One region of the Pantoea sp. GW821-FHT03E06 genome, then DNA from elsewhere that is predicted to be linked to it. Evidence: predicted binding sites of a transcription regulator. Region 1 holds the regulator's gene; each other region holds the start of a gene.
What was found. The regulator PurR, encoded in region 1, represses purine synthesis genes. The targets are predictions, from matches to a motif close to CANGCAAACGTTTGCNTG.

Region 1 (4,315 bases):
GCATTAATGCCACCACAAACAGGCTAAGGATGCTCAAACTGTAAAGCACCAGCAACCATGGCAACAATTGAGCGCCTTGATAGCGGTTGAGCAGCGCGCGGCAGCCAAATCCGCCCATTAAAAAGGCGATGGTTTGAGGAATATAGCTCAGCCCAATATCGGCAGGCGTTAAGCCGGCGGCGGCGAGAATAAAGGGCGAACCGGTCAGCCAGGCAAAGAAACTTGCGGAGCAGGCTGAATAAATCAAGACGTTACCACTATACACTCGCGTACTAAGTAAAGTTAGCCAGCCGGGCTGGGTGCTCTTAGCGACGTTTTCGCGTTTCGGCGAGGTTAACCGCAGCGTGCCAACCAGCAATACCACTGCGACAAGCGTGAGGGTGATAAAGATGCTGCGCCAGTGGAAGTGACTGATTAGCCAGGCTCCCAGCAGCGGAGCGAGCGCCGGTGACAAGGCGACCAGCGGCATAATCGTGGCAAAAACTTTATGAGCCTGTGCTTTTGGATAGCGATCAACGACCAATGCCTGCCAGCTCACCGCTGCAGCACATACCCCAATCGCCTGCACAAAACGTAACGCCAGCATCAGGCGTACATCGGTCACCCAAAGCATACCAAGACAGCCAAGTGCAAAGATGGCTAAGCCCGCCAGCAGAATAGGTTTACGACCGTAGCGATCTGATAGCGGTCCCCAAAAGACCTGCGCACAAGCAAAGCCGGCAAGGAACAGACTCAGGCTGGCACTGATGGTGCCCGGTGCAGTGGCAAAATCACGTTGCATATCGCCAAAGGCGGGTAAATACATATCCGTGGCAAGAAAGCCGAGCATGCTGAGCACGGCAAGGTAGGGCATAAATGCTTTAGACGACAACATGTTATTTCTCTTATGGGCAGGTTGAACGCGGGGGAGTGTAAAAGGATGCAACACGCTTTGTGAAACGCTAATATTTGCACAGTGCTGTTAAATTTTTTGAAGGTGAATTCATGTGGTCAGAATACGCGCTTGAAGTGGTAGATGCCGTAGCGCGAACCGGCAGCTTCAGCGCCGCGGCGCAGGAGTTGCACCGTGTGCCTTCTGCCATCAGCTATACCGTACGCCAACTGGAAACCTGGCTGGCGGTACCGCTCTTTGAGCGCCAGCATCGGGAAGTGGTAATGACACCGGCAGGTGAGCATTTTGTGCGTGAAGGACGATCTGTTATCAAAAAAATGCTCGCCACCCGCAGGCAGTGTCAGCAGCTGGCCAATGGCTGGCGCGGTGAGTTGAGCATCGCCATTGACTGTATTGTAAAACCGCAGCGTACGCGGCAATTAGTGAAGGACTTCTATCGCCATTTCCCGGACATGGAGTTGATCATCAGTTATGAAGTGTTTAATGGCGTCTGGGACGCGTTAGCCGATGGACGCGTTGATGTCGCGATTGGCGCCACCCAGGCAATTCCGGTTGGGGGACGTTTTGCTTTTCAGGATATGGGGGCGCTTAACTGGCGCTGTGTCGTGAGTCCTCATCATCCTTTAGTCAGTAGCGTTGAACTGGATGATGAAACTCTGCGGGCATGGCCTTCGCTGGTGCTGGAAGATACCTCGCGAGCGTTGCCGCGCCGCATGACATGGACGCTCGATAATCAGCGGCGCCTGGTGGTGCCAGAATGGGAAACCGGGCTCGACTGCTTGCAGGCAGGATTGTGCGTTGGGATGGTGCCGGGCCATTTAGCCCGACCGCTGCTGGATAACCATGCGTTGGTGGAGCTGCAATTGCCGCAGGCCTTTCCAGACAGCCCCTGCTGCGTTAGCTGGTCAGAACAGCGCGCGTCGCCGGCGCTGGATTGGCTATTAGCCTATCTCGGGGATGCCGAAACGCTGAACCACGAATGGCTCAGTGAAGTGACACACTAGCGACGATAGTCGCGGAATGGCCCGTCTGCCACGGAGCGGCGCTCAATCAGCGTGGGTTGAACCTCAATGGTTTGTGGCTCTTCGCGCTTGCTGGTGATGCGATCGAGCAGCATCTCCAAAGCTTTTTCACCTAATTCGGCTTTAGGCTGATGCACGGTGGTCAGGGCGGGCGTGAAATAACGCGCGTTGCGCACGTTATCATAGCCAATCACTGAGATATCCTGCGGCACGCGCAAACCCATTTCATCTGCTGCGCAAATTGCGCCCATCGCCATAATGTCACCACCGCAGAACACGGCGGTGGGGCGCTGTTTCTGATTAAGGATTTGCTGCATCGCCTGATAACCCGATTCCGGTTCAAAGTCGCCCTGAACGATCCATTCCGGGCGCACAGTGATGCCCGCTTCATTCATCGCCTGAAGGAAACCGGCATGACGTCCGCCGCCGGTATTGCGCTCCAATTGGCCAGGAATTGCGCCAATGTCGCGGTGACCACGTTCAATCAGATATCGACCAGCGAGATAGCCACCCTGGAATGCATTATCCTGCACGGTATCGGTAAAATCGCCGCGCGAAGCACCCCAATCCATAACAACCATCGGAATATTGCGATTTTCTTCAAGCATTTGCAGCAAATCATCGGGATATTCTGAACACATCACGAGCAATCCATCGACACGCTTCTGCGCCATCATGGAGAGATAAGCGCGCTGCTTTTGTAAGTCGTTATGCGCGTTACCCAGAATCAACGTATAGCCGCGATCGAAGCAGTGATTTTCTACCGCTTCAATAATTTCGGCAAAATAAGGCGCTTCACTGGAGGTCGCCAGCAGGCCCAACGTTTTGGTGTGATTGACTTTCAGGCTACGCGCCACGGCGCTTGGCGAGTAGTGCAATGCTTTGATCGCTTCCCATACGGCGTTACGCGTCTCTTCTGCTACGAAACGCGTTTTGTTGATGACATGCGAAACCGTGGTGGTCGAAACACCCGCGCGTTTTGCCACATCTTTAATTGTTGCCATGAAAATGGTACTCCTGGGCTTATCGCAACTTACTGATAAGTATATTGTTAAACGTTTGCGTCTGCTAATGCTTTTATCGCCCAAAATAAGGGGCAAAACGGTGTGGTTTAGCAGACAAAATCACTTTATCGCGCTGTAAACACACCCTGCACAAAATGTGTTGCGCAACGAAAGGCGGCGATTCTAGCAAGCCCGGGCGGATAACACGAGATTTTTGCCCATCGCTGTGCGAAAATCGGTTTAACCCTAAGAAATGTGTGACTAAGGAGGAGTAATGAGTACGGATTTGAAGCTGGCGCTAATGACAACCGTTGGTGCTCTGTTAATGATTATTGCCTTTAGCTTTACTGCAATCATGCATTAATAAAAAAAGCCGGAGCAGCTCAATGCAGCGTCCGGCTTTTTTCTGCGCGTTGCGCAACAACTAACGAATGGTTTTCGGCGTCATCATACGACGCGCCCCAACATAGTGTTTCTGCCAGTAATCCTCACCCAACGCGCTAATCTGAATATCTTTGCCGGTACGCGGCGACTGAATGAATTTGCCATTACCAAGATACACGCCAACATGATCGGCAGTGCCACGATTATTGATGCGGAAGAACACCAAATCACCTTTTTCCAGCATTTCACGCTTAATTGGTGCAGCATCGCGCAGGTGATACATCTCATTGGCGGTGCGCGGGAACTTGAACTTCACCAAATCTTTATAGGCGTACCACACCAGGCCGCTGCAGTCGAAGCCGGTATGCGGGGAGGTGCCGCCCCATTGATAAGGTTTGCCGAGCTGGCCCATTAATTTTGTCATCGCAGTTTCACGCGCCTTTTGATAACGCTGGCGATGCGCCTTGCTCATTTTGATGCCGGTGAGCGGCAATGCTTCATCATCAACGTCGACGTCTGCGGCTTTTTTTATCTGTCGTTGATGACCATATTTCTTCGTCGTGGGTTTTAGCAGGGATTTTTTGCGGCTGGTTTTAGTTAGTGCGATTTCTGGCTTTGCCAGTTTTTTAATTTTGAGTTTTTGGACGGCAGGCAGCCGCGATTTTTTCGTAGTGGTTTTCACCGGACGTCGTTTGCGGCGCTCGTCTTCACGTGCGCTCTTTTTCTCTGCTTTTTGCGAGCTGGCATTAACCGGCGCATGCGGAGACGCAGAGGCCACGTTAAAGAACAGTTGGGCAAAAGCCAGTATGAAAAGCGTAATCAGTAAACGCATAATCCGGTTATAGGTTCAGCAGGCTGGAAACAAACAGACTGCGGCAGAGTGAGAGTAATCTGATCAAACGATCAGCGCCGAGGCAATTCTAATCCACTTTTTTTCCAAAAGGTAAGGCCTTTTTCTATTAAACTGTTACCAGATTGATTCTGTCGCAAAAATGAACTAATTCAGCTGGTTA
Region 2 (4,315 bases), 210 kb from region 1:
CGTTCCAGGAGATTCATCCTGATTTAGGATTAATATTTCTGCGGATTCGATGAAAAAATATCATCCTCAGAAACCTGTTTTTAACCCTTCAGCAGGCGGAATATAGACCAATTGGTCTCTTCTCTGCTTCTATTTGCTTAGGAATTAGCATGTCTCGGGTTGCGCGGGCACGACGCCTCGGTAAAACATTTCTTTTAGTGGATAACATGTTGGTCGTGATGGGTTTTTTTGTGGTATTTCCCCTCATCTCCATACATTTTGTCGAACAGCTTGGCTGGGCAGCGCTGATGGTGGGTATTGCGCTCGGCTTACGTCAGTTTGTTCAGCAGGGGTTCGGCATATTCGGCGGAGCCATTGCTGATCGGTTTGGCGCGCGTCCGCTGATCGTCACGGGCATGTTGATGCGTGCGGCGGGCTTTGCCTGCATGGCGCTGGCTCATGAGCCCTGGCTGTTGTGGCTGGCCTGTTTACTTTCCGGTCTGGGGGGAACGCTCTTCGACCCACCGCGCAGTGCGCTGGTAATGAAGCTGGTGCGTGCGCGTGAACGCGGTCGTTTCTTCTCATTGCTGATGATGCAGGACAGCGCCGGCGCGGTACTTGGCGCGTTAATCGGGAGCTGGTTGCTGGCGTGGGATTTCCGTTTAGTCTGCTGGGTTGGCGCGGGCGTGTTTGTCTGTGCCGCCCTGTTTAACGCGATTTGGCTGCCGGCCTGGCGTATTTCGACCGAACGCATCGCAATGCGGGCGGGCATGCAGCGCGTCTGGCAGGACAAACGTTTCCGCCTGTATGTTCTTACGCTGACAGGCTATTACATCCTTGCCGTGCAGGTGATGCTGATGCTGCCGGTGATGGTGAATCAGGTCGCGGGTGCGCCGGCGGCGGTGAAGTGGATGTATGCCATTGAGGCGCTGTTGTCATTGAGCTTACTCTATCCGCTGGCGCGCTGGAGCGAGAAGCGCTTCCGCCTGGAAACCCGATTAATGGCGGGTTTATGCCTGATGACCTTCAGCCTGCTACCGGTGGGCTTGACCGATTCATTGCCGTCATTGTTTATGCTGATTGCCCTCTTTTATCTCGGCTCGATCATTGCCGAACCGGCACGCGAAACGCTCAGCGCTTCGCTGGCCAGCGCGCGCGCGCGCGGCAGCTATATGGGCTTTAGCCGCCTTGGCCTCGCCATTGGTGGTCTGATTGGCTACTCCGGCGGCGGCTGGATGTTCGACATGGGACAACAATGGGGATTGCCAGAGCTGCCGTGGATGTTGCTCAGCAGTATCGGCATGATCACCCTGTTTGCACTTTGGTGGCAATTTCATCCCCGCCAGGTGGCACCGGCAATTTTCAGCAGTTAGTTTGCCCCCGTAACCGATCTCCTCTATCGCTGCAAGAGAAGCGCTACGGCGCTTCTCATCTCTCTCCTGGTGACACGGCTCGCTGAATCAGGCAGGCTAACGCCTGTTTTGCCGTATCGATCAGGATGAGGACAATATGAAAAAGGCGTTTTCCGGGCTGCTGGCCCTCTTTTTGGCCGTGCTTCTCAGCGGCTGTAATCAATTGACGCAATACACCATCAGCGAACAGGAAGTGAATCAGGCGCTGCAAAAGCGTAATAACTTCGAAAAAGACATTGGCGTTTCCGGATTGGTAAACGCACACATCGTGCTGAGCGATCTGATCAGTCAGATTGGCCGTGAAGAGCCCGGTAAAATTACGCTCTCCGGCAAAGCCAATATCAATGTCAGCTCGCTGTTTGGTCCGCAACAGGCAGAAATGCAGCTGAAGATGAAGGCGCAGCCGGTGTATAACGCACAAGAAGGCGCAATTTATCTGCATGACATGGAGATTGTTGATGCGCAGGTGCAGCCAGAGAAAATGGCGTCGATTATGAAAACGCTCACGCCCTACCTCAATGAGTCTCTAAAGCGCTACTTTAACGAGAAGCCGGCCTATGTGCTGAGCGAAGACCGCAGCAAAACGGAAGCGCTGGCGAAAAAACTGGCGAAAGGTATTGAAGTCAAACCCGGCGAATTGGTGATTCCGTTTACCCATTGAGTCGCACAACCGCACCTTAGGGTGCGGTTTTTGTTTGTCACAATAAAATCCCGTGCAAACGGTTGCCTACATCCTTATGATTACTCCCCGGCCTAAACGCGCCTCTTCGTTTTCTTCTCTGCCGGAGTCTTTGAATGACAGCCCAACCTCAGCAAATTACCCTTCGCCGTCCTGACGATTGGCACATCCATCTGCGCGATGGCGCGATGCTTAACGCCGTGCTGCCTTATACCAGCGCGGTGAATGGTCGAGCTATCGTTATGCCAAATCTGGTTCCACCGGTCATTAGCGTGGCGGCGGCCGTAGCCTATCGCGAACGTATTCTGGCGGCGCTACCTGCTGAGCACGCATTTACTCCGCTAATGACCTGCTATCTTACAGATTCGCTCGATCCTGATGAGATTGAACGCGGTTTCCACGACGGCACCTTTACCGCCGCCAAACTCTATCCTGCGCACGCCACCACCAACTCGAGTCATGGTGTGACGAACATCGCCTCCATTGCCAAGGTGCTCGATCGCATGCAGAAAATTGGCATGCCGATGTTGGTACACGGGGAGGTGACCGATGCGCATATCGATATTTTTGACCGCGAAGCCCGCTTTATCGAAACCGTGCTTGAGCCGCTGCGTCAACAGTTTCCTGCCCTGAAAGTCGTGATGGAACATATCACCACGCAAGAAGCGGCAGAGTATCTGGCCGCAGGCAACGATTTGCTGGGCGCCACCATTACTCCACAGCATCTGATGTTTAACCGTAATCACATGCTGGTAGGCGGCGTCCGCCCGCATCTTTATTGCCTGCCGATTCTCAAGCGCAATATTCATCAGGAGGCGCTACGCAAGCTGGTTGCGAGCGGCAATCGCCGCGTATTCCTCGGTACCGATACCGCGCCCCATCTGCGTCACCTGAAAGAGGCGAGCTGTGGTTGTGCCGGCGTATTTAATGCGCCAACCTCACTGCCTGCGTACGCAACGGTATTTGAGGAGCTGAACGCGCTGGAGCATTTCGAAGCCTTCTGTTCTGAAAACGGTGCGAATTTCTATGGTCTGCCCCTCAACGAAGGGACAATAACGCTGGTACGCGAATCGTGGCAAGTTGAGGAAAGTATCGCGCTGGCGAATGACACGCTGGTGCCCTTCCTTGCGGGCGAGACACTACACTGGCGCATCAAACAATAAGTAACCGGTACTTGCCTTTGGAATAAATGTACTGTACAAATAAACAGTATATTATTCCGGAGGCTTCTATGCGTGTTGAAATTACCGTAGCAAAAACTCAGCCCCTTCCTGCGGGTGCCCTGGATGCACTCAGCATCGAGCTTGTACGCCGCATTACTCAAGACTTTCCTGATGACGATCACCACGTGAAAGTCCGCTACGCGGGCGGCAATCAGCTCACCGTTTTTGGTGGCTGCAAAGCGTCACGCGATCGCATCACCGATATTCTACAAGAAACCTGGGAAAGCGCTGACGACTGGTTTAATAACGATTAACAGCCACTGTGCCGTTTTTGCCGGGTTTCGCTATCCGGCTTTTTTGTTTTTATTTCCCCCTCGCCAGAAAAACTTCCTGCATCTAGACTCATGCTAAGCAATCCCCTATTCTTGCCTCGTCATGCTTACAGGAGGTGTTTTACATGACTACTGAAAAACCAGAAGAGGCAATGACCTTTGGTGAATTGCTGGCATTCATTGCCGAGCAACAGCGCCGTTTAACGGTATTAGAAAATGCCTTTGCCAGCTTAACGTTTTGTCTTGACGATCGCGCTAATCAGCTGCTGGTACATAATCTGACGCTTGAAGCGCAAAACCAGAACCATGACGCACAGTTACAGCAGCATTTTACCCGGCTGGCCGAAGAGATTCAGAAACGCCATGGCCTGATTCCTGCAGCGCCTGCCGAATAGAGTTGCCGTGCTTTTCGGGCTAAAGTTTTAGCGTATAAACGTCGATAACATCTTTGACGCCCCACCCTTAGATTTCCCATAAAATGCCCTCTTCTGCGGGCATTTTATTATTCGTTAAAATTCGCTTTTTAAATGCGTTTAATTTTGCTGTGTTTAAGTTCGCCATATCTTTTAACTATTGAAGACGCTAATTCATGTTATAATTGTTTCGCTAGTGCACGATACAAGCCGCATTGAACCTCAAGAAGCACTTCGTTTAACGAGTAATACGGAGGTTATAATGGACAGAAATAAAGACGTCATTCAGACTCATCCGTTGGTAGGATGGGACATCAGCACCGTAGACAGTTATGAC
Region 3 (4,315 bases), 1.5 Mb from region 1:
CTTGACTCTGGAGTTGACTCCAGAGTGTAGCATTAGGGCGCGGGTGCTATCCCGCCCCCTAATTCCGGAGGTTATATGCATCAACATGCCCATCCTTGCCGCTGTGGAAAGTCTCATCGCCAACCGCAGCCGCTGTGCTCGATTCGCAGCGTAAAGCCCTCAGCCCTGAAAATCTCAGCCGCGCAGCCAGTTACGCCAGAAGGTGATTGTGGCTGCTGCGACAGCGATAGCGGCTCGCCCGGCGGCGAAAGCGACGCCGAAAGTGACAGGCCCGCACTCACTTCACACCAATTTCGCTGGCAGATTGCCGGCATGGATTGTCCCAGCTGCGCACGAAAAATCGAATCTGCCGTGCAACGCGTGCCGCAGGTGCAGCAAGCACGAGTGATTTTCGCCAGCGAAAAACTGGTGGTGGATGCCGAAAACGATATCCGCAGCGCTATCGAACAAGCCGTAAAACATGCTGGCTTCACGCTGACCTCCAGCGATCCTCAATCGCCCCCACCACCGGAAAGCCGCTGGCAGGAAAATGCCGGTTTACTGCTGCTTGGCGTACTGATGCTCGCCAGCTGGCTGCTGAGCCAGGTTTCACCGCTTTGGGGCGATCGCCTGTTTATTGCTACCACGCTGATTGGTTTGGCCCCCATCGCGCGCAACGCCTGGCAACTGCTGCGCAGCGGATCGCCATTTAGTATTGAGATGCTGATGACCATCGCTGCCGCCGGTGCGTTGGTGATTGGTGCCCACGCTGAAGCCGCCATGGTGCTGCTGCTGTTCCAGCTGGGCGAACGCCTGGAAGCCTACGCCGCCGCGCGCGCGCGTCGCGGCGTGACCGCGCTGATGGCATTACGTCCTGACACCGCCACGCGCATTGTCGGCACACAACGGGAAAATGTCCGCTTAGACGTGCTGCAGCCTGGTGATGTGATTGAAGTCGCGGCCGGTGGCCGTTTACCGGCGGACGGCGAGTTATTGCATGCCAGTGCCAGTTTTGATGAAAGCGCGCTGACCGGCGAATCGCTGCCGGTGGCGCGTGAGCCGGGTGAACAGATCATGGCCGGTGCCACCAGCCTCGATCGTCTGGTTACCTTGAAAGTGGTTTCCCAGCCGGGGCAAAGTGCTATCGACCGCATCCTGCAGCTGATTGAAGAAGCCGAAAGCCATCGTGCGCCGGTTGAACGCTTTATCGATCGCTTCAGCCGCATTTATACGCCGGCGATTATGCTGTTGGCGCTGCTGGTGATGGTGCTGCCACCGCTGCTCGGCGTTGGAGCATGGCTGCCGTGGATTTATAAAGGGCTAACGCTGCTGCTGATTGGTTGCCCGTGTGCGCTGGTGATCTCCACACCCGCGGCCATTACCTCTGGATTGGCCGCTGCCGCCCGTCAGGGCGCGCTGATAAAAGGCGGCGCGGCACTGGAGCGGCTCAGTCGCGTTAGCATGATGGCGTTCGACAAAACCGGCACGCTGACCGCGGGCAAGCCACAGATCACCCATATTCAGTCGTTCGGTGGAACAGCGGAAAACAGCCTGCTCAGCATTGCCGCTGCCGTTGAACAGGGCTCCACGCATCCACTGGCGCGAGCCATTGTCACTGCAGCCGAGCGACGTCAGCTTGCGATCCCTTCCGCTTCTCAGCAGCAAACCCTGGCGGGCAGCGGTATTCGTGCCGACATTGATGGCGTGACCTATCAGTTACTCACGCCACGTGAAGCCAGACAGCTTAACGCAACTCAGCAGCAGCTGATTGCCGAGCTGGAAGCCCAGGGTCAAACCGTGGTGCTGCTGTTGCAGGATCAGCAGGTACTCGGCGCATTGGCGTTGCGGGATCAGTTGCGTGAAGAGGCGATAAGCGCACTCTCTCAACTGCAAAAACTGGGTGTAAATAGCGTGATGTTGACCGGTGATAACCCGCGAGCAGCCGCTGCCATTGCCGCCGAATTGCAGATTGATTATCGCGCCGGTCTCTTACCCGCCGATAAAGTGGAAGCCGTGCGGCAATTAGGCGCACAACAATCGCTGGCGATGGTGGGCGACGGCATCAACGATGCGCCTGCGATGAAAGCAGCGACGATCGGTATCGCGATGGGCAGCGGCACCGACGTCGCGCTGGAAGCCGCCGATGTAGCATTAACGCAAAATCAGCTGGCGATTCTGCCGCGCACGATCGTGCTGGCACGGCGCACGCGCGCCATCATTCGGCAAAACGTGGCGCTGGCGCTGGGCCTGAAGGCGATTTTCCTCGTCACCACGTTGCTCGGCTTTACCGGTTTGTGGCTGGCGGTGCTGGCAGATTCCGGTGCCACCGCGCTGGTTACCGCGAATGCGCTGCGCTTGCTGCGTCAGCGTTAAGTCCCTTTTTTGATGAGAAACTGGTACGGCAGGCTTTCGGTCTGCTGTGCCAGCAGCTGATGTTCCATAAAACGGCAGAAACCGGGAATATCGCGCGTGGTGGCGGGATCATCGGCGATGATCAGCAAGGTTTCACCGGCCTGCATGCTGCGCACGGTTTTACGCACCATCATTACCGGCTCTGGACAGCGCAGGCCAAGGGCATCAAGCTGATGATCAGGCGCAGAAAAGGGATCGCTCATGATTCTCTGTCTATGGTGGATGATGGGCGCACATTTTAGCGTGTGAATTAGCCAACGCAAGGCGATAACGATTGCGTTAAAATTAACCATTGCATAAATTACGCAACGCGTTAAGATGCCGCCGATTTTTAAATTGCTACCATATTTTGCCCTAAATAATTCGAGCTGTAGCAAGGCGGCAAGTGCGAGCAGCCCCAGGAGCTTACTGAAGTAAGTGACTGGGGTGGACGCACGCAGCCAACGCAGCTACGGCTTGAAGTATGACGGGCAATGGGTTCCCTCACCCCACTATTAAAAAGGTCCTACATGATTGCTTTTTCTGCACGTCAGCGCATGCATGCGCTGTTTTGGCTATCGCTTTTCCATCTGCTGGTAATCACCTCCAGTAACTACCTGGTGCAGCTGCCGGTTTCCATCTTCGGCTTCCACACCACCTGGGGCGCGTTTAGCTTTCCGTTTATTTTCCTCGCAACCGATCTCACCGTGCGCATCTTTGGCGCGCCGCTGGCTCGTCGCATCATTCTGGCGGTGATGATTCCAGCGCTGGTGATCTCCTACATCGTCTCGTGCGTCTTTTATCAAGGCGAATGGCAGGGTTGGGCATCGCTGGAAGAAGTTAATCTGTTTGTCGCGCGTATCGCCTGCGCCAGCTTTATGGCTTATGCGCTGGGCCAGATCCTCGACGTTCACGTTTTTAACCGTTTGCGCCAATTACCCCAGTGGTGGATTGCCCCTGCGGCCGCGATGTTCCTTGGCAATATCAGCGATACGCTGGCCTTCTTTTTCATCGCCTTTTACAAGAGTCCAGACCCGTTTATGGCTACGCATTGGGTCGAGATCGCCCTGGTGGATTACAGCTTCAAAGTGCTGATCTGCATGATCTTCTTCCTGCCGGCTTACGGCGTGCTGCTGAATGCCATGCTGAAGCGATTAGCCGAGCGTTCCGCACAGCGACAGGTGAATTTCGGCTGATTCCACATAGACGTAACGCCATGGCACGCTAAAATTTCCTGACACTCCGGTGGTTGCTTTTGCCCGCCGATTCCGTTTTGATAACGCCTGACTGGAATCATGTAAAAGGGAAAAGAATGCGTAACGTAGTGAAATATGTGGGTATTGGCCTGCTGGTGATAGGCTTGGCGGCATGTGACCAGAAGAAAGATGATGCAGCAGCAAACAGCAACGGTGCCAGCGCCAGCCAGTCTGCTCAGACGGTCAATCTGATGGACGGCAAGCTGAGCTTCTCACTGCCAGCGGGCATGTCTGATAAGAGCGGCAAACTCGGTTCTGAATCCACCAACATGCACGTCTATGCCGACGAAACTGGCCAGCGCGCGATTATCGTGATTGCGGGCGATCCCACTAACGAAGCGCTAGATGCGTTGGCGCAGCGCCTGGAACAGCAGCAGCGCAGCCGCGATCCACAGCTGCAAGTGGTATCGAATAAAGCGGTGACGCTGAAGGATCAGCCGGCTCAGCAGCTGGATACGGTGATTTCTGCCAATAACCAGACGTCATGGTCTTCGGTGATTCTGGCAAAAGTGGACGGCAAACTGCTGACGCTGCAAATTACCTTGCCAGCGGATAACCAGCAGCAGGCACAAAGTGATGCTGACGGGATTGTCAAAAGCATCACTTTAAAATAATCCTTAAAATCTGAACGTTTATCGGTCGCCATGAATGGCGACCCTACATTTGTTCAGTGCGGTTTGGTAGGGTCG
Region 4 (4,315 bases), 490 kb from region 1:
TTGATGCCTGGAACGCCGATGCCGAAGCGCCGAAGCCGTATCAGGCTGGCACCTGGGGGCCGGTGGCTTCTGTCGCGATGATTACGCGCGATGGCCGTTCCTGGAACGAGTTCGAATAATCACGTGTTGCTAAGCCCGCCGAATGTGCGGGCTTTTTTTTGCCGAAAATTCCTTTATCTGAAAAGTGAACCCGGGTTTCAAAAAAAATTGATATCCGATAGACGTCGCTCCAGCCAATCTTGTATGGTAGGTCCCAATTATTGACAGCGTGGCTGCGCGCCGGGCTGATGCAACTAAGGAAACGTGATGAAGAACTGGAAAACAAGTGCAGAACAGATCCTGAAAACTGGCCCGGTTGTGCCGGTCATCGTGGTGAACAAACTGGAACATGCGGTGCCGATGGCTAAAGCGCTGGTTGCGGGCGGTGTGCGCGTGCTGGAAGTGACGCTGCGTACGCCGGTAGCAATGGATGCACTGCGCGCCATGATTAAAGAAGTGCCGGAAGCGATTGTTGGGGCAGGCACGGTGATTAATACACAGCAGTTGAAAGAAGTCACAGATGCCGGTGCACAATTTGTTATCAGCCCAGGATTAACAGAGTCCCTGCTGAAAGCGGCAGTTGAAGGTCCGGTACCTTTGATTCCGGGGATCAGTACCGTATCTGAACTGATGACCGGTATGGATTATGGTCTGCGCGAGTTCAAATTTTTCCCGGCTGAAGCCAACGGCGGCGTAAAAGCGCTGTCGGCGATTGGTGGACCCTTCCCACAGGTGCGTTTCTGCCCGACGGGCGGCATCTCTCCGGCAAATTATCGTGAATACCTGGCCCTGAAAAGCGTGCTATGCATTGGGGGCTCATGGCTGGTACCCAATGATGCGCTGGAAACCGGCGACTGGGATCGCATTACGCGTCTGGCGCGTGAAGCGGTTGAAGGGGCACGCGCGTAACGGATTTGTAGGGTCCTATACATGGCGTAGTGCCCATCAGTTAGCGTGAAACGGTCACCATGAATGGTGACTCTACGTGGATATAGCCGGGTTTTCGTAGGGTGCGCATTTATGCGCACCTGCACAAAGAGGCCTTTTTTTGCTTAAGAGAGCGGCATTACGCCATTCATGGCGACCTCTTGAACTCACTTACCCTTCAACTTTCACCGCAGCTGCACTGGCTACAGCACGCGCAATCGCCTCATCGGTGGTTTCACCGGTTGCTAACGCAACGCCCAAACGACGCTGACCTGCAATTTCCGGCTTACCAAACAGACGCAGCTGCAAGCCTGCACCCAGCGCGGCTTCGATATTGACGAACTGCACGTTGTGGCTGTTGAGCTCTGGCAAGATCACCGCCGAAGCGGCTGGGCCATATTGACGAATACCGCCAATCGGCAAGCCAAGGAAGGCGCGGACATGCAGTGCGAACTCCGACAGATCTTGTGAAATCAGCGTCACCATGCCGGTGTCATGCGGACGCGGTGATACTTCGCTGAACACCACTTCATCACCACACACAAACAGCTCTACGCCAAACAGACCATAGCCACCGAGCGCTTTCACCACATTAGCAGCAATATCCTGCGCGCGTTGAAGCGCCAGCTCGCTCATCTGCTGCGGCTGCCAGGATTCACGGTAATCGCCATCTTCCTGGCGGTGACCAATCGGGGCGCAGAAATGGATGCCGTCAACCGCGCTAATGGTAAGCAGGGTGATTTCAAAATCAAACTTCACCACACCTTCAACGATTACGCGACCGGCACCGGCACGTCCGCCTTGCTGCGCATAATCCCAGGCTTTGTCCAGCTGACTGGCTTCACGGATGAAGCTCTGGCCTTTACCGGAGGAGCTCATCACCGGTTTTACGATGCACGGGAATCCAATCGCGTGGGCGGCGGCGACAAAGTTCTCTTTACTGTCGGCAAACTGATACGACGAGGTTGGCAGAGACAGCTCTTCCGCTGCCAAACGACGAATACCTTCGCGATTCATGGTCAGGCGTGCGGCGCGGGCCGTCGGCACCACTTTCTGGCCCTGCGCTTCCAGTTCCAGCAATTTTTCGGTAGCGATCGCCTCAATTTCAGGTACCACAAAATGCGGCTTTTCCTGGGCGATTAACGCGGCAAGCGCCTCGCCATCCAGCATATTGATCACGTGGCTACGATGCGCAACGTGCATGGCGGGCGCATCGGCATAACGATCCACTGCGATCACTTCTACACCGAGACGTTGGCACTCCAGCGCCACCTCTTTGCCTAATTCACCTGAACCTAACAGCATGACACGCGTGGCGGCAGGGCGCAGCGCGGTTCCGAGAGTTGTCATAATTTCACCTTAGCAGTCAAAATGCGCGCGCAGTATAAACGAAAACGTTTGCGTACTCACGCTTTCGCCATCATCAGGTTTGCCATACTTTTCCCGCTCTGACGTTATCTGACACAAGCTGCGGCAGCATGGAGAGCGAAAACTTAAACAGGAGTTAAACGATGAGCAATTGGCTGCAGCAAATTCAATCGGTGTTGGCGAAAAAGGGTGGAGACGGAAAATCCGGCGGCTTAAGCGATATGCTAGCACCCGGCGCTTTGGGCGGATTGGCGGGATTGCTGGTCGGCAGCAAATCGACGCGCAAGCTACTGACTAAATATGGTGGCAAAGCGTTACTGGTGGGCGGCGGCGCGGCGGCCGGGGCTCTGCTGTGGAACAAATATAAGCAGCGCGTGCGTGAAACGCATCAGGACGACGCGGGATTTGGCCAGCTACAAACGCCAATGGATCAGCGTGCAGAGCGCTTAGTGACGGCGCTGGTCTTCGCGGCGAAGAGTGATGGGCACATCGACGATCGTGAACGCGCGGCGATTGAGCAGAACATTCATCAAGCGGGGTATGGCGCACAGGCTGAGGCGCTGATTCAGCAGGCGATGAATCGTCCACTCGATCCCAATTGGTTGGCGGCAGATGTGAAAAATGAAGAAGAAGCGCTGGAACTCTATTTCCTTAGCTGTGCGGCAATAGATGTTGACCACTTTATGGAGCGCAGCTATCTCTCCGCGCTGGGCGATGCGTTAAAAATCCCTCAGGATGTCCGCGATGGCATTCAACGCGATATTGAGGCTGAAAAAGCGGCATAATTCTGCGCGAAGGCTGCATGCGCGGCTTTCGCTTCTTCCTGGGTGGCAAAATCTGCAAGCAGCTTGGCATCGTGCGTGATTAGTGCCACGCTTGCTGGATATTGTCCTTCAGGGAGAAGAGTTTTATGAAGCAGCCATACGCGAAAAAAATCCCTCACGTAATGAATCTGCATGGCGACACGCGTACCGATAATTATCATTGGTTGCGCGATGACGAACGCGAAAATCCGGACGTGCTGGCTCACCTGCATGCTGAAAATGATTACGGACGGGCGATGATGGCGTCGCAGAGTCCATTACAAGATCGGGTATTGAAAGAGATCGTTGATCGCATTCCGCCGCAGGATCACTCAGTACCCTATGTGAAAAATGGTTATCGCTATCAAAGCCGTTATGAAGTCGGCAACGAATATCCGGCCTATTTCCGTCAGCCGATTGAGGCGCCCGCTGATGAGCCGTGGCAGCTGCTGCTTGATGGCAACCAGCGTGCCGCCCACAGCGATTTCTACACCATGGGCGCGCTGGCCATCACGCCGGACAATCAAGTGATGGCATTGGCAGAAGATTTCCTTTCACGACGCCAATACGGCATTCGTTTTCGCAATCTTGCCAGCGGTAGCTGGTATCCGGAAGTGCTGAACAACGCGTCATCCAGCGTTGCCTGGGCCAATGATTCCCGCACGCTTTATTACGTGCGCAAACATCCTAAAACGCTGCTGGCCTATCAGGTATGGCGCCACGAGCTAGGACACCCGCAGTCTGACGATCAGCTGGTGTATGAGGAGAAGGACGATACCTTCCATCTCAGCGTGCACAAAACCACCTCGGAACATTTCATCCTGATTGCTCTGTACAGCACCACAACCAGTGAGATTCTGCTGATCGACGCGGAATATCCAGATGCGCAGCCGCAGACGTTCTGTCCGCGTCGACGCGACCACGAATACAGCATCGATCACTACAACCACCAGTTTTATATCCGTTCAAATCGCGACGGCAAAAACTTCGGTCTCTATCGCAGCGCCTGGCTGGCGGAAGCACGCTGGCAATCGTTAATTCCCGCACGGGACCACGTGGTGTTGGAAGATTTCCAGTTATTCCGCCATTGGCTGGTCGTGGAAGAGCGGCAGCACGGCGTTAACACCTTGCGCCAGATCAACTGGGAAAGCGGGGAGAGCTTTGGGATCGCTTTTGAC

Region 2: the regulator PurR is predicted to act here: its motif matches at 2,104-2,121, upstream of pyrC (dihydroorotase).
Region 3: the regulator PurR is predicted to act here: its motif matches at 2,655-2,672, upstream of tusA (sulfurtransferase TusA).
Region 4: the regulator PurR is predicted to act here: its motif matches at 2,354-2,371, upstream of purT (formate-dependent phosphoribosylglycinamide formyltransferase).

The regions. Positions count from the first base shown of each region.
Region 1 covers NZ_JBWKUG010000001.1:1,791,742-1,796,056, forward strand. The annotation lists gene punC (purine nucleoside transporter PunC) at 1-874, opposite strand, end outside; gene punR (DNA-binding transcriptional activator PunR) at 985-1,896, shown strand; gene purR (HTH-type transcriptional repressor PurR) at 1,893-2,918, opposite strand; gene cydH (cytochrome bd-I oxidase subunit CydH) at 3,193-3,282, shown strand; gene AC07WB_RS08365 (C40 family peptidase) at 3,343-4,134, opposite strand.
Region 2 covers NZ_JBWKUG010000001.1:1,580,073-1,584,387, reverse strand. The annotation lists gene mdtH (multidrug efflux MFS transporter MdtH) at 150-1,352, shown strand; gene AC07WB_RS07305 (lipoprotein) at 1,489-2,052, shown strand; gene pyrC (dihydroorotase) at 2,187-3,233, shown strand; gene dinI (DNA damage-inducible protein I) at 3,302-3,547, shown strand; gene AC07WB_RS07290 (hypothetical protein) at 3,691-3,960, shown strand; gene bssS (biofilm formation regulator BssS) at 4,241-4,315, shown strand, end outside.
Region 3 covers NZ_JBWKUG010000001.1:316,317-320,631, reverse strand. The annotation lists gene AC07WB_RS01430 (zinc/cadmium/mercury/lead-transporting ATPase) at 76-2,352, shown strand; gene tusA (sulfurtransferase TusA) at 2,349-2,594, opposite strand; gene AC07WB_RS01420 (7-cyano-7-deazaguanine/7-aminomethyl-7-deazaguanine transporter) at 2,901-3,566, shown strand; gene AC07WB_RS01415 (DcrB family lipoprotein) at 3,683-4,240, shown strand.
Region 4 covers NZ_JBWKUG010000001.1:2,277,581-2,281,895, reverse strand. The annotation lists gene zwf (glucose-6-phosphate dehydrogenase) at 1-119, shown strand, start outside; gene AC07WB_RS10640 (bifunctional 4-hydroxy-2-oxoglutarate aldolase/2-dehydro-3-deoxy-phosphogluconate aldolase) at 307-948, shown strand; gene purT (formate-dependent phosphoribosylglycinamide formyltransferase) at 1,138-2,316, opposite strand; gene AC07WB_RS10630 (tellurite resistance TerB family protein) at 2,478-3,119, shown strand; gene AC07WB_RS10625 (prolyl oligopeptidase family serine peptidase) at 3,245-4,315, shown strand, end outside.